Regions from separate parts of the Exiguobacterium sp. AB2 genome, predicted to be linked through region 1. Evidence: a T-box and tRNA genes for the amino acid it is inferred to sense, from the RefSeq annotation. Region 1 holds a T-box; the other holds one or more tRNA genes.
What was found. A T-box is a leader RNA that pairs with one kind of tRNA and senses whether it is charged. The one in region 1 lies ahead of DI14_RS14270 (valine--tRNA ligase), so its partner is inferred to be a tRNA-Val.

Region 1 (3,267 bases):
TTCGCGAAGTTCCATGTCGATTCGATTTTCTCCCAATAGAAACGAAGGTCGTTCCCTGGTGTCGATCCCGTAAGGAGGAACCAGCGGAGCGAGTCCGCGCCGTATTGGTCGATGACTTCCATCGGGTCGACGCCGTTACCGAGCGACTTCGACATCTTGCGGCCTTCCGAGTCGCGGATGAGACCGTGGATGAGCACGTCGTTGAACGGCTGCTTCCCAGTGAACTCGAGCGATTGGAAAATCATGCGAGATACCCAGAAGAAGATGATGTCGTAACCCGTGACGAGCGCGCTCGTCGGGAAGTAACGTTTGAAGTCTGCCGAGTCCGTATCCGGCCAGCCCATCGTCGAGAACGGCCAAAGCGCTGACGAGAACCATGTGTCGAGCACGTCTTCATCTTGATGCCAGTTCTCACTGTCCGCCGGTGCTTCTTTACCTACATAAATCTCACCTGTCTCATTGTGGTACCAAGCCGGGATGCGGTGACCCCACCAGAGTTGGCGGCTGATACACCAATCACGGATGTTCTCCATCCAACGGAGGTATGTGCCTTCGAACCGCTCTGGGACGAAGTTGACTTTCGTATCGTCATGTCCTTGCGCTTCGAGCGCTGCTTTCGCGAGCGGCTCCATGTCGACGAACCACTGTTTCGAAAGATAAGGCTCGATGACTGCGCCTGAACGTTCCGAGTGACCGACCGAGTGCGTGTGTGGCTCGATCTTGACGAGCGTGCCGTCTGCTTCTAGGTCTTTGACGAGTTGCTTGCGGCATTCGAAACGGTCGAGCCCTTCGTACTTGCCAGCATTCTCGTTCATCTTGCCGCCTTCGTCCATGACGAGGATGCGCGGGAGCTCGTGGCGGTTCCCGATCTCGAAGTCGTTCGGGTCGTGCGCCGGTGTGATCTTGACGCAACCTGTACCGAACTCCATGTCGACGTAGTCGTCAGCGACGATCGGAATCTCGCGGTTCATGACCGGAAGCATGATCGTCTTGCCGACGAGGTGCGCGTAACGCTCATCTTTCGGGTTAACGGCAACGGCCGTATCGCCGAGCATCGTTTCCGGACGCGTCGTCGCGATCTCGATGTGGCCTGAGCCATCAGCGAGCGGATACTTCATGTGGTAGAACGCGCCTTCGACTTCTTGATAGATGACTTCGATATCCGAGACGGCCGTCTTTTGCGCCGGGTCCCAGTTGACGATATACTCGCCACGGTAAATCAAGCCTTTCTCATAGAGGCGGACGAACACTTCCTGGACCGCTTTCGAGAGTCCTTCGTCGAGCGTGAAGCGCTCACGTGAGTAATCGAGACCGAGACCAAGTTTTGACCACTGGGCACGGATCGTATCGGCGTACTCGTCTTTCCATTCCCACGTCTTCTCGAGGAACTTCTCACGTCCGAGGTCGTAGCGCATGATGCCGTCCTCACGGAGCTTCTGTTCGACTTTCGCCTGCGTCGCGATGCCGGCATGGTCCATCCCCGGGAGCCAAAGGACGTCATAGCCTTGCATGCGCTTGAGGCGCGTCAATAAATCTTGGAGCGTCGTGTCCCACGCGTGTCCGAGGTGAAGTTTCCCCGTTACGTTCGGTGGCGGGATGACGATCGTATACGGCTGTTTTGAATCGTCCTCGTCTGCTTTGAATACGTCGTTCTCTAACCAGTAGTCATACCATTTCGCTTCCGTCGCACTTGGATCGTACTTCGTCGGCATGGTGATTTCGTTTGTCTCGTTGGTCATATGCCCAACCTCCTCTAATAATGTGGACAAAAAAACGGCTACTCTCGTCCTTAACGCTAAGGACGAAAGAAGCCGTATCTTCCGCGGTACCACCTTAGTTCGCCACTTGTGGCGCCCTCAAAATCGAATAACGGTCGATGGACCGGACCTTCCTACTTCGTTCAAAAGGTCAGCTCCGAGGCGACTTCCGCACCATCCTTCGCGGCCTCGCACCAAGCGGCCGCGTCTCTGAAAATGGATGTTGATTGCGTACTATTCCTCATCGTAGCTTTTAATCGTATCTGTTAAACAATTGTAGCGACAGAAGATGGTTCCGTCAAGATTACAATGAAAACTCTTGTTGCAGCTCTTTGAACGTCGCGTCGACCGCTGCGAGCGTCAAGTCGATATCTTCGTCCGTGTGAACGGTCGAGAGGAACAATCCTTCGAACTGTGACGGTGGCAAGAACACGCCGCGCGCCGCCATCTTCTGATAATACGAGCGGAACATCTCGAGGTTGGCCGATTTCGCCTTCTCGAAGTTCGTCACTTTCTCGTTCGTGAAGAAGAAGCCGAACATCGATCCGGCTCGGTTCGTGTCGTGCGGGATATTATACTTCTCGGCTGCTTTCGTATAGCCTTCGGCGAGACGGTCCGCTTTGCGTTCGAACTCGGCGTAGTGCTCAGGCTTGAGTTGCGATAGCGTCGTGTAGCCGGCGATCATCGCGAGCGGGTTTCCTGAGAGCGTGCCCGCCTGGTAAATCGGTCCTTGCGGCGCAATTTGTTCCATGATCTCGCGTTTCCCGCCGTACGCGCCGACCGGAAGACCGCCGCCGATGACTTTCCCGAGGCACGTCAAGTCCGGCGTCACACCGAAGTAGCCTTGGGCACAGTTGTAGCCGACACGGAAGCCGGTCATGACCTCGTCAAAGATGAGGAGCGCGCCGTTTCGTTCCGTGATCTCACGGAGTCCTTCGAGGAAACCAGGCTGCGGTGGCACGAAACCCATATTGCCCGCAGCCGGCTCGACGATGACACCCGCGAGGTCGTCGCCGTACTTCTCAAACGCGACGCGGACCGCTTCTAAGTCGTTATACGGCACCGTGAGCGTGTGGCTCGCGAGCTCTTTCGGCACGCCCGGCGAGTCCGGGAGGCCGAGCGTCGCGACACCCGATCCCGCCTTGATGAGGAGCGAGTCGCCGTGACCGTGGTAGCAACCTTCGAACTTTAAGATCTTCGTCTTGCCCGTGTAACCGCGTGCGAGGCGGAGCGCCGCCATCGTCGCTTCCGTACCCGAGTTGACCATACGCACCATCTCGATGGACGGGACGCGGTCGATGACGAGTTCCGCCATCTTCGTCTCGAGCTCGGTCGGTGTCCCGAACGTCCAGCCTTTCTCGGCTTGCTCTTGAATCGCCTTCGTGACGACCGGGTCACGGTGGCCGAGGATGAGTGGTCCCCATGAGAGGACGTAGTCGATATATTCGTTGCCATCGATGTCGTAGACGCGTGATCCTTCACCGCGTTCGGCGAAGATTGGCGTCATGCC
Region 2 (3,267 bases), on a different contig from region 1:
ACCTTGGTTACAATCGTCTTGTTAATCGTCAGCTTCGGTTTATTGGCGTTGTCGTTCCGCGTCTTGCCGGCCGGGACGGGCTATGCCGTCTTTACCGGGATCGGCGCTGTCGGGACGGTCATCGTCGGGAATATTTTGTTTGACGAGGTGCTCACCGGCATGAAGCTCGTCTTTATCGGCACACTGTTAATCGGTGTGATCGGGTTGAAACAAGTGACAGGAGGAGAGACAGCATGAGTTGGGCATTTTTAATTGGGGCGGGACTGGCCGAGATGATTGCCGTCTTTTTCATGGGGAAGTCAAAAGGCTATCAAATTTTGAAATGGTCAATCTTGTCGATTGTGACGTTCGCGCTCAGTTTTTATTTGTTATCCCGCTCGCTCGAGACGTTGCCGCTTGGACTCGCCTACTCGATTTGGGTCGGGATTGGGGCGGCCGGAGGCGTCATTCTCGGCATGCTTTACTTGAATGAATCGACCGACCGGTGGCGTATCTTCTTTTTGACGCTCATCATCGGGAGTGTCGTCGGATTGAAAGTCATCGCTTAACTAGGATTCAACCTGCCTCATAACGGGAATTAATGAGTAAAGACTGTGAATGAAAGGGGCGGGAACGATGAAGCATGTCGAGTTACACTCTGAGCGCTTACGGCTTGAACCATATACGATTGCCGATTTTTATTTCGTCAAATCGCTGCTACAAGACCCGCGGGTGATGCGGTTCATCAGCCCGGACGGAAAACCGTTCACGGATGAGCAGACGATTGAATGGTTCGAGCGACAGCTTTCGCGCTACAAGACAGGACGACAGACCGGGTTACTCAAATTGATGACGTTCGAGAGCGACGAACCGATTGGCCATGCCGGGACGTTGTTACACGAGCTTGACGGCAAAATCGAACTTGAGGTCGGCTATTGGCTCGCACCGAAGCATTGGCATATGGGTTACGGTCGCGAGGCGGCGGCTCGGCTCATGCAATATGCGTTCGAGGAAGGGGAGAAAGACATTATCTCGCTCATCCATCCGGACAATGTGCCATCACAACGTGTAGCGAAAGCGAACGGACTTCATTGGGATCGAGATACGGAATACGAGGGAATGCTCGTATCGGTATATGCTGGTGATTTAGAACGGCTTTGCCGTCACATTCAACGTCAGGAAATGTCGCGTTAAAAAAATAAAAAAACTTTTAAAAAACGGTTGCCAAGGCATTAGTTTCTTGATATATTAATAGTGTCCTTAAGAGAGGACACGACCTGATTCTGTAGCTCAGCTGGGAGAGCGCTACCTTGACAGGGTAGAGGTCGCTGGTTCGAGCCCAGTCAGAATCACTTGGGTGCCAAACCCGATGCGAAACCCACCGGAACATGGGTTTCCGCGAAGCCACTTCTTGCGAGAAGTGGCTCTTTTTTTGTTCTTTTTTCAATTGACATCCAATGGAACGGATTGGTATATTGCTTTCAATACATATAGAAACGGGGGATACGAGATGGTGTTGTTAGGGACCATCGTCAACGCGGCGCTCATCGTCGTCGGGACGTTGCTCGGCCTTTTGTTCCATCGAATCCCCGAGCGGATGAAAGAGACGGTCACGGCGGCAATCGGGCTTGCGGTCGTCGTGCTCGGTGTGCAGATGGGTCTAAAAAGCGAGAATTTCTTGATTGTGATCGGTAGTCTTGTCGCCGGGGCGGCGCTAGGGGAATGGTGGAAACTCGACGAGAAATTGAATGAGGTCGGCTACCAATTGGAACGGCGCATCGGTGGAAAGAGTAAGTCGAGCATTGCCGAAGGTTTTATCACGGCGACGCTCATTTTTGTCATTGGGGCGATGGCTGTCATCGGGGCGCTCGACAGCGGCTTACGTGGCGACCACGACGTGTTGTATACGAAAGGGTTGATTGACGGGTTTACCGCGCTCGTCCTCGCTTCCTCGCTCGGGATCGGGGTCATGTTTTCGGCCGTCCCGGTCTTGCTGTATCAAGGTGCGATCGCCTTGTTGGCGATTCAAATTATGAAAGTTGTGCCCGAATCGCTCATGGATAGCTTTATTCTTGAGATGACGGCCACTGGAGGGGTCATGATTGTGGCCATCGGCTTGAACTTGGCGGGTATCACGCGCATCCGGGTCGCCAACCTCCTACCGGGTATATTGGTCGTGGCACTCATCGTTTCCATCTTACATATGCTCTCATAAGAAAAGGTCCGAAACGGTGATACAACCGTTTCGGACCTTTTGTCATGATTGGTGTTGTTCGACGTCTTCTTTCGCGCTTTCGCGGAGCGCAGCGGACATGACGTCGGATAAGTCACGATCGCGCAAGACGCCGACACCGCGGTCGGTCGGGCCTCCTGGCGCGGCCACGTCCGAGATTAAGGCGTCAGTCGGACGCGTCTCGTGCAACAGGAGTTCGGCCGATCCTTTCATCGCTTGGGCGACGATTTGTCGGGCTGTCGCCTCGTCAAATCCGGCATCGGTCAAGACCGGTGTCATCGATCTGACGATTTCATAGAAGAACGCTGGGCTGCAGCCGGCGGCAGCCATGAAGGCGGACATCGTTTTCGCGTCCGTCACGGCGGTTCGGCCGACGCGTTCAAATAGTGCGGTCGCTGTCGCGCGAACAGACTCGTCTGTCTCTGGTCCGAACCAAAGGCCCGTCATCCCGTCACGGAAGGCGACTGGGGTGTTCGGCATCGCACAGACAGCTGGAAGTCCTGAAGCGGCCTCGAGTTCTGCCGGCTCGATATGAGCCGCGACAGAGATGAGGAGCGGCTTCGTCCACGTCTTCGAACGTACATATGGGAGCACGCCATCTGGTTGCATCGCGAGTACGACGATATCGTATGCGTTCACGTCTTCTTCGTCCACGATTCGGACGCCGAGTTCGTTGTGCAGTTGGTCCAATCGAGCCCGGTCACTTCGATTCGTCATCGTGATCGTCTCCGGCGAAAGACCGGCGTCAATCCAACCGCGGACGAGCGCCTCGCTCATCGAACCGGCTCCTACCATTAATAATTTCATATTTCGTCACCTCTTCTGTTAGATTCGGTCTTGTACATGGTGCTTATCATAACAAATGTTAAGCCGAATATCCCCTTCTATGCTCGAATTGTAAAAAAAGGAAATAATGTAACCGCTTCTTCACATCCAACATCGGACAGTGAAAGTGACAGAATTCATTCGACGAGATATGATGGCAGTAATCTATTCGAACGAGGCGATTTTTATGAAACGAATTCTTGTGCGTGGCATAAAAGGGTATCAACGTG

Region 2: it encodes a tRNA-Val, which carries the amino acid that the T-box ahead of DI14_RS14270 (valine--tRNA ligase) is inferred to sense. The anticodon was not compared.

Annotation. Positions count from the first base shown of each region.
Region 1 is NZ_JNAA01000109.1:121,773-125,039, forward strand. It holds gene DI14_RS14270 (valine--tRNA ligase) at 1-1,739, opposite strand, end outside; T-box leader at 1,795-2,014, opposite strand; gene hemL (glutamate-1-semialdehyde 2,1-aminomutase) at 2,062-3,267, opposite strand, start outside.
Region 2 is NZ_JNAA01000046.1:14,532-17,798, reverse strand. It holds gene DI14_RS06890 (multidrug efflux SMR transporter) at 1-237, shown strand, start outside; gene DI14_RS06885 (multidrug efflux SMR transporter) at 234-548, shown strand; gene DI14_RS06880 (GNAT family N-acetyltransferase) at 616-1,173, shown strand; tRNA gene DI14_RS06875 (tRNA-Val) at 1,259-1,331, shown strand; gene DI14_RS06870 (DUF554 domain-containing protein) at 1,490-2,194, shown strand; gene DI14_RS06865 (pyrroline-5-carboxylate reductase) at 2,237-3,019, opposite strand; gene yidD (membrane protein insertion efficiency factor YidD) at 3,225-3,267, shown strand, end outside.